DNA from 2 places in the Streptomyces sp. NPDC001514 genome. Region 1 is predicted to be linked to the other one. Evidence: riboswitches for the same ligand, from Rfam matches in the RefSeq annotation. Region 1 holds a riboswitch; the other holds the start of a gene.
What was found. Region 1 has a riboswitch for glycine ahead of gcvT (glycine cleavage system aminomethyltransferase GcvT). Riboswitches for the same ligand answer to the same signal wherever they lie in the genome.
Positions count from the first base shown of each region.

Region 2: linked by a shared signal. The riboswitch ahead of gcvP (aminomethyl-transferring glycine dehydrogenase) and the one ahead of gcvT (glycine cleavage system aminomethyltransferase GcvT) in region 1 are both predicted to bind glycine.

Region 1 is NZ_JBSFHO010000001.1:538,594-542,999, reverse strand. It holds gene ACWCXB_RS02360 (enhanced serine sensitivity protein SseB C-terminal domain-containing protein) at 1-438, opposite strand, end outside; gene ACWCXB_RS02355 (enhanced serine sensitivity protein SseB) at 551-1,315, opposite strand; gene ACWCXB_RS02350 (AAA family ATPase) at 1,445-2,128, opposite strand; glycine riboswitch at 2,257-2,354, shown strand; gene gcvT (glycine cleavage system aminomethyltransferase GcvT) at 2,505-3,620, shown strand; gene gcvH (glycine cleavage system protein GcvH) at 3,687-4,061, shown strand; gene glyA (serine hydroxymethyltransferase) at 4,086-4,406, shown strand, end outside.
Region 2 is NZ_JBSFHO010000040.1:64,477-68,882, forward strand. It holds gene gcvP (aminomethyl-transferring glycine dehydrogenase) at 1-2,769, opposite strand, end outside; glycine riboswitch at 2,949-3,045, opposite strand; gene ACWCXB_RS31915 (PRC-barrel domain-containing protein) at 3,109-3,588, shown strand; gene ACWCXB_RS31920 (DNA polymerase IV) at 3,594-4,406, opposite strand, start outside.

The DNA of each region.
Region 1 (4,406 bases):
GGGGATCTCGATGGCGGGCTCGGTCAGCCGCAGTGGCCCCGCGGGCATCCGGTCGAGGCCCGTGGCAATCCGGCGCAGGTCGAGCCAGGGGATGCCGACGCCGCCGCCGGGCGCGTGCGGATTGAGCCAGATGCCCCAGCGGTCGGGGAAGAGGGCTCGGGCGATGTCGGCGCCGGTGACGACCTCGTGCGCGCGGTTCCAGCCGGAGGCGGCGAGCTCCTGGGCGGAGGTGACGCAGGGGGCGTAGCCCTGGCCGTCCACCTCCATGTTCCCGTACTGGGCATCGGGAGAGCCGGACCGACCGTGCCAGAGCAGCATCCAGAGCCGGCTTTCGGCGAGGGCGTGCAGCAATGCCTCGTACGCGTCGTAGCGTCCGGGCGTCACCTGGCGCAGCATGTGCTCGACCTGCCCGGCCGCCGCGGTGCCTGACGCACTCACTGTGGGTCCCGCCCCTCTTCGATCCGCCATGGTGTGTGCGGCCGCACCGGGCAAGTGCGGCGACCACGTCATCAAACCAGCTTAAGCGGCCGTACTCACACCGACTTGACCACTACACGTGCGAGTGGGCGTGCGGCTGCGGGTACTGCCGGGTGTAGAAGGGCCGGACGCGGTTGAGCATCCAGTCGCCCACGGGGTCCTGGGCGATGTCCAGGAGGACCAGGTTGACCGGCCACTTCACGGCCACGCGGCCGAGCGCACGACCGAGGGCGTCCATGGGGGCGGTGCGGTGGTGGCCCTCCCAGGCGGAGAGTTGGACACCGATGAACAGCGTCGGCGCGTCGCCCTCGATGCTGGCCAGAACGCGGCGGGCGGTCTGGACCACGCCGGTCTCCTCGAACTCACCGGCCGCGGCCGCGAGGAAGTCGATCGGCTCGTCCTGCCAGTCCGGCTCGAACAGCCGCACCCGGCCCCCGCCGGCGGGCCCGTCCAGGGGCGTGCGCCCGACCCGGCACAGCTCGGCGACCGCGGGCGGCGGCAGGGGTACGCCGACGGCGCCGCCGGGATTCACGGCGATCCCGAGCTGAGGGGGCAGTCCGCGGGCGAACTCGATCGCGGGCGCGACGGTGCCGGACATCCGGTCGCCGACGCACTGCAGGAACTGCTGCTGCGAGCTGTAGACGGGCACGTAGGGTGCCCCGTCGATGTCCAGGGTCGGCAGGTCGAGGGCGGCGCTCCCGGGTCCGCCGCCGTTGGGCAGCGGCACCCAGACATGGCTCCGCCCGAGCACCTCGAGGAGCCGGCCGCCGGCGCCGGGGTTGCCGAGCGACGCGGCGAGCACCTCTTCGAGCTCATTGGCGGGCCATGTCGTGTCCACTGCGTTTCCCTGCTTCCCCGTCCCGGTGCGGCCCGCGCTCGGGCCGCGATGTCCTGGGCAAGCAGCGTACCGGCCACGCCTGTCAAGCCCGTCCGGCGGATTCGGGGCGCGGGCATGGCCCCCGCCGCCTCACGCCGCCGGGGTGAAGCCGATCCGGGTCAGGACGGTCGCCGCGTCCCGGTCCAGGATCGTGGCGGAGGCGCACCCCGCGGGCAGGCGGCCGCGCTCCGCGTCGCGGACGAGGCGGGAGACCGCGTACCGATGCCGGCTGAAGGCGTAGGGGGACACTCCGCGGCCGCGCTCCCGCTGGCCGGCCCGCGCGACCGACGGGGTGACGTCGAGGAGCAGCAGGTGGAGGGCGCGCCCGCGCCGCCGGGCCTCTCGGGCCAGCCAGCGGCGGACCCAGGACTGGGTGCCGCAGTCGTGGACGACCACACCCGCGCCGGAACGCAGCGCGCGCCACAGCCCGGCGTAGTGGGCGAGACGGACCAGCGGGCGGTACACCGCGTACGGCAGGAACCGCGGCATCCGCTCGTCCCAGCGGTCCCGGGTGTCCTGGGAGTCGATCCCGCCGCCCTCGGCCGCGCGCCGGATCAGCGTGGACTTGCCGCTTCCGGGCAGGCCGGAGATCACGACCACGTCGCCCTGGGCGAACACCAGGCTCCGCGGGCCGCGCCCCCCACGATCCCGCAGGTCACGCACCACGGGCGCGGGCGCCCCCAGCAGCCCGCGCGCGGGCACACCGGGCACGCCGGACCGCACGCGCACACCCGCTGTCGTCGTCATGTAGGCACCTGACCGCTGCAACGTCATCGCTCTCCCCCTTGTCGGGTCATCGTGACCCTGCCCAGGAAGCTTAAAGAAAAGGTAATGACCAACAAGTGATTTGCCGATCGGAGCGCCCGTGCAATGATGTCCGCGCAAACTGCATACCGGCCGCTTGAATCCGCGCGGGAGAGTCCTGGTCACTGTGTGCGCCGGGCGCCGAAGGAGCAAGTACCTCCCTTGAATCTCTCAGGCCCCGTACCGCGCGCGATGAGGCAGATCTGAAAAGCGAGTCGCAGGTCCTGCGGCTCCACCCAAGGTGCAAGTCGTGATCACACGCATATGTGGTCGTGATGAACCTCTCAGGTTTCGATGACAGATGGGGAGGATCGTCCTCGCCAGTCATGCCCTGGGAGCCCTATCCATGAGCACCACCCCCCGTCTCACCGCCCTCGATGCGCTGCATCGCTCGCTGGGCGCGACCATGACCGACTTCGCCGGCTGGGACATGCCGCTGCGGTACGGCAGTGAGCGCGACGAGCACAACGCCGTACGCACCAAGGCAGGTCTCTTCGACCTCTCCCACATGGGTGAGATCACCGTCACCGGGCCGCAGGCCGCCGCCCTGCTGGACCACGCGCTGGTCGGCAACATCGGCGGTGTCGCCGTCGGCCGCGCCCGCTACACGATGATCTGCCAGGAGAACGGCGGCATCCTCGACGACCTGATCGTCTACCGCCTCGGCGAGACCCAGTACATGGTCGTCGCCAACGCCTCGAACGCGCAGATCGTCCTCGACGCCCTCACCGAGCGTGCCGCCGGCTTCGACGCCGATGTACGCGACGACCGTGACGCGTATGCGCTCATCGCCGTACAGGGCCCCGAGTCGCCCGGCATCCTCAAGTCGCTCACCGACGCCGATCTGGACGGACTGAAGTACTACGCGGGCCTGCCCGGCACCGTCGCCGGCGTCCCCGCGCTGATCGCCCGCACCGGCTACACGGGCGAGGACGGCTTCGAGCTCTTCGTCGAGCCCCGGCACGCGGAGAAGCTGTGGCAGGCGCTGACCGAGGCCGGCGCGCCCGTCGGTCTCGTGCCCTGCGGCCTCTCCTGCCGCGACACGCTCCGCCTGGAGGCGGGCATGCCGCTGTACGGGCACGAGCTGACCACCGGGCTCACCCCCTTCGACGCGGGCCTCGGCCGGGTCGTGAAGTTCGAGAAGGAGGGCGACTTCGTCGGCCGTACGGCCCTCGAGGCCGCCGCCGAGCGCGCCGCGACGAACCCGCCGCGCAAGCTGGTCGGCCTGATCGCCGAGGGCCGCCGGGTTCCGCGTGCCGGGATGCCCGTGGTCGCGGCCGGCGAGGTCATCGGCGAGGTCACCTCGGGCGCGCCGTCGCCGACCCTGGGCAAGCCGATCGCCATGGCCTACGTGGACGCGGCGCACGCCACGCCCGGAGCCGAGGGCGTAGGCGTCGACATCCGCGGTACCCATGAGCCGTACGAGGTCGTGGCGCTTCCCTTCTACAAGCGCCAGAAGTAAGCCCTCAGCAGTCTCTCAAGCAGCCCCCATCAGCAGCACTCCCCCGCGTACAGGAGAATTCAGCTCATGAGCAACCCCCAGCAGCTGCGCTACAGCAAGGAGCACGAGTGGCTGTCGGCCGCCGAGGACGGCGTGTCGACGGTCGGCATCACGGAGCACGCGGCGAACGCACTCGGCGATGTCGTCTACGTCCAGCTCCCGGAGGTCGGTGACACGGTGACCGCGGGCGAGTCCTGCGGCGAGCTGGAGTCGACCAAGTCGGTCAGCGACCTGTACTCCCCGGTGACCGGCGAGGTCGTCGAGGCCAACCAGGACGTCGTGGACGACCCGTCGCTGGTGAACTCCGCCCCGTTCGAGGGCGGCTGGCTGTTCAAGGTTCGCGTCGCGGAGGAGCCGAAGGACCTGCTCTCCGCGGACGAGTACACCGACTTCGCCAGCTGACCAGAAACCCTTAGGGATCGCGTGATGTCGCTTCTCAACACCCCTCTCCACGAGCTCGACCCGGACGTCGCCGCCGCTGTCGACGCCGAGCTCCACCGTCAGCAGTCCACCCTGGAAATGATCGCCTCGGAGAACTTCGCTCCGGTCGCGGTCATGGAGGCCCAGGGCTCCGTCCTCACCAACAAGTACGCCGAGGGCTACCCGGGCCGCCGCTACTACGGCGGCTGCGAGCACGTCGATGTCGTCGAGCAGATCGCCATCGACCGCATCAAGGAGCTCTTCGGCGCCGAGCACGCCAATGTGCAGCCGCATTCGGGCGCCCAGGCCAACGCCGCCGCGATGTTC
Region 2 (4,406 bases), on a different contig from region 1:
GAAGACCGCCTCCTCGCGGGTGTACGGGTGCTCCCACTCGCCGCCGAGCGTGGCCGCGGTGTGCGGGGCGTTGCGCAGCGGGTTGTCCTCCGCGGGCCATTCGCCGGAGGCGACCTTCTCGATCTCGGCACGGATCGCGATCATGGTGTCGCAGAACCGGTCGAGTTCGGTCAGGTCCTCGCTCTCGGTCGGCTCGATCATCAGCGTGCCGGCGACGGGGAACGACATGGTCGGCGCGTGGAAGCCGTAGTCGATGAGCCGCTTGGCGATGTCGTCGACGCTGACGCCCGTCGCCTTGGAGATCGGCCGCAGGTCCACGATGCACTCGTGGGCGACGAGACCGGCCGGGCCGGTGTAGAGCACCGGGTAGTGGGGCTCCAGGCGCTTGGCGATGTAGTTCGCCGCGAGGACGGCGACCTGGGTGGCGCGCTTGAGGCCCTCGCCGCCCATGAGCCGGACGTACGCCCAGGAGATCGGCAGGATGCCGGCGGAGCCCCAGGGGGCGGCCGAGATCGGGCCGACACCGGTCTCCGGGCCTGCGGTCGGCTGGAGCGGGTGGTTCGGCAGGTAGGGGGCGAGGTGCGCGCGGACGCCGACGGGGCCGACGCCGGGGCCGCCGCCGCCGTGCGGGATGCAGAAGGTCTTGTGCAGGTTGAGGTGCGAGACGTCGCCGCCGAACTTGCCGGGCTTGGCGAGGCCCACGAGCGCGTTGAGGTTGGCGCCGTCGACGTACACCTGGCCGCCGGCCTCGTGCACCTGGGCGCAGATGTCGGCGACGTGCTCCTCGAACACGCCGTGCGTCGACGGGTACGTGATCATGAGGACCGACAGCTCGTCGCGGTACTGCTCGATCTTGGCGCGCAGGTCCTCGATGTCGATCTCGCCGTCGTCGGCGGTCTTGACGACGACGACCTTCATGCCTGCCATGACGGCGCTGGCGGCGTTGGTGCCGTGCGCGGAGGACGGGATGAGGCAGACGGTGCGCTGCTCGTCGCCGTTGGCGCGGTGGTACGCGCGGACGGCCAGCAGGCCGGCGAGCTCGCCCTGGGAGCCGGCGTTGGGCTGGATGGAGACCTTGTCGTAGCCGGTGACCTCGGCGAGGCGTTCTTCCAGCTCGTGGATGAGGGTGACGTAGCCCTGCGCCTGCTCGATCGGCGCGAAGGGGTGGATCTGGCCGAACTCGGGCCAGGTGACGGGCTCCATCTCGGTGGTCGCGTTCAGCTTCATGGTGCAGGAGCCGAGCGGGATCATGCCGCGGTCCAGCGCGTAGTCGCGGTCGGCGAGGCGGCGCAGGTAGCGCAGCATCGCGGTCTCGGAGCGGTGCTGGTGGAAGACGGGGTGCGTGAGGTAGTCGTCGGTGCGCAGCAGTCCGGCCGGGAGGGTGTCGGCGGTGGCCGCGTCGAGCGCCTCGATGTCGGCGTCGACGCCGAAGGCGGACCAGACGGCGGTCAGCTGGGCGCGGCCCGTGGTCTCGTCGCACGAGAGGGAGACGTGGTCGGCGTCCGCGAGGTGCAGGTTGACGCCGTTCTCGCGGGCGGCGGCGACGATGTCGGCGGCCTTGCCCGGGACGCGTGCGGTGAGCGTGTCGAAGTACGTGTCGTGCACGAGCTCGATGCCGCCGGCGCGCAGCCCCGCGGCGAGGATGGCGGTGTACCGGTGGGTGCGGCGGGCAATGGTCCTGAGGCCGTCGGGGCCGTGGTAGACGGCGTACATTCCGGCCATCACGGCGAGCAGCACCTGCGCGGTGCAAATGTTGCTGGTGGCCTTCTCGCGGCGGATGTGCTGCTCGCGGGTCTGGAGGGCGAGGCGGTAGGCCTTGTTGCCGTCGGCGTCGACGGAGACGCCGACGAGGCGGCCGGGGAGGCTGCGGGCGTGCTTGGCCTGGACCGCCATGTAGCCGGCGTGCGGGCCGCCGAAGCCCATGGGGACGCCGAAGCGCTGGGTGGTGCCGACGGCGATGTCCGCGCCGAGCTCGCCGGGCGAGGTGAGCAGGGTCAGGGCGAGCAGGTCGGCGGCGACGGTGACGATCGCGCCGAGCTCGTGGGCCTGCTCGATGAGCGGCTTCAGGTCGCGGACGGCGCCGGAGGCGCCCGGGTACTGGAGCAGGACGCCGAAGACGCCGCGCTGGGCGATGTCGGCGGGGATGCCGTCGCTGAGGTCGGCGACGACGACGTCGACGCCGGTCGGTTCGGCGCGGGTCTCGATCACGGCGATGGTCTGCGGCAGGGTGTCGGCGTCGACCAGGAAGACGCCGTCCTTGACCTTGCCGACGCGCCGGGAGAGGGCCATGGCCTCGGCGGCGGCGGTGCCCTCGTCGAGCAGGGAGGCGCCGGAGGTCGGCAGGCCCGTCAGTTCGGCGACCATCGTCTGGAAGTTGAGCAGCGCCTCCAGGCGGCCCTGCGAGATCTCGGGCTGGTACGGCGTGTAGGCCGTGTACCAGGCCGGGTTCTCCATGACGTTCCGCAGGATGACCGGCGGGGTGAACGTGCCGTAGTAGCCGAGGCCGATCATGGGGGCGACGACGTCGTTGCGGTCCGCGAGGGAGCGCAGTTCGGCGAGGACCTCGGCCTCGGTGCGGGCATCGGGCAGCCCGAGTGCTTCGGCGCTCTTGATCACGTCCGGCACGGCGGCGGCGGTCAGCTCGTCGAGCGAGCCGTAGCCGACCTGCGCGAGCATCTTCGCCTGGGCCGCGGCGTCGGGGCCGATGTGGCGCTGTTCGAAGGGGGTGCCTCGCTCCAGCTGGGAGAGCGGAGTGCGGTTGGCGGTCATGCTGAGGCCTCCTGGTCGATACGACCTGCGAGGGGCACCACGGCGTGGGTGCCCGGACGGCCTCCCCCTCTGTCATCTCAACCTGAGAGCTTCACCGGTCCGCCGCTCGTGGGCGTGCCGGTTTTCACCGTCGGTGAGAGCGGATGCCGACCGACGCCCGCCCTACTTTCCAGAGTGACCTCGTCCGTGCGGTACAGGGGCCTGAGAGATTCCGGGGAGGATTTGCTCCTTCGGCGTCTCCGGTACGGAACCGGAGCACTCTCCCGCACGGGGTCAGCGGCCGTCTGCCAGCCTACCAGCGCGGTCTTGGCCACAGCCGTCGAGTGGCCGAGGCCACAGATGTGCACTTTCGTAGTAGTTACGGGGTGGTGCGACCAGTTGGTTGGAGGGACCGTGCAGACCGATATCGATCCGCGCAGCCTGATAGGCCGCAAGGCGTTCGACCGCAATGGCACGAAGATCGGGACCGTGGACGAGGTGTATCTCGACGACGCCACGGGGGTGCCGGAGTGGGCGGCCGTCCGCACGGGGCTGTTCAGCAGGGACGCGTTCGTGCCACTGGAGCCGAGTGAGCTGGCGCGCGACGGACTTCACGTCCCGTTCGAGCGGGCGCTGATCAAGGATGCGCCCGACTTCGGCGTCGGCAGGCATCTCTCCCCCCAGCAGGAGCTCCAGCTGTACCACCACTACGGCCTCGACCTGCCCGCTCCCCCGGAGAAGCGGGCTCCCTCGCCGCCTTCCGACTCCGGCGGCCCGGCCGCAGGGCCGGAGTCTTCGGGGGACCGCGATTTCGGCCGACTGGCCGGCCAGGACGACTGATCCGGTCAGGACTCGTCCGGCGGTGACGGAACTGCCCGCGACTCGTCCTGCGGTGACCCGCCTGGCAGTGACGGGTCCGGTGGCGTGCGGTCCGGTTCCGGCCGGACCAGCGGCAGCGGCTCCGAGGGTTCGAGCTCGGGGTCGTCGACGGAGAAGGTCCGTACTCTCCCCGGCGCGGCCGACCACGGCTCCTCGAAGCGGACGGTGACCCGCCCCAGTCCGCTCCCCTGCACCCAGCCCGCCCCGTACCGTGCGTGGCGCACGTCGTGCCCGGCGGCCCAGCGCCGCTCGGCGGGGGGCTGCGGCTCCTGCTCCTGCGGCTCCTCCCCGCTCGTGCCGTGCTCGGGGCTCTCGCGTCCGTCGCCGAGGGCCTGCTCCTCTGCCGCGGCCTGCGCGAACAGGTCCTCCTGGGTGTAGTCGGTGAGGCCGCTCACGCCCACCCCGAGGAGTCTGACCCCGCCCGTGGTGTCCACCGACTCCAGCAGCCGCCCGGCGGCCTCCCGCACCACCGCCGGGTCGTCCGTGGGCCCGCGCAGCGTCTCCGACCGGGTCAGCGTCGAGAAGTCGAACCTGCGGACCTTCAGCACGATCGTCCTCCCGGAGTGCCCGGACCCGCGCAGCCGTCGCACGCACCGGTCCGCGAGCCGCTCCACCTCGAGCCTGATCCGCACCCGGTCGTGCAGATCGACGTCGAAGGTGTCCTCGACCGACACCGATTTCGCGTCGCGCTCGGCGACCACCGGCCGGTCGTCGTGGCCCATGGCCATCCGGAACAGCGCCGCCCCGTGCGCCTTGCCCAGCAGCCGTACGAGCTCGTC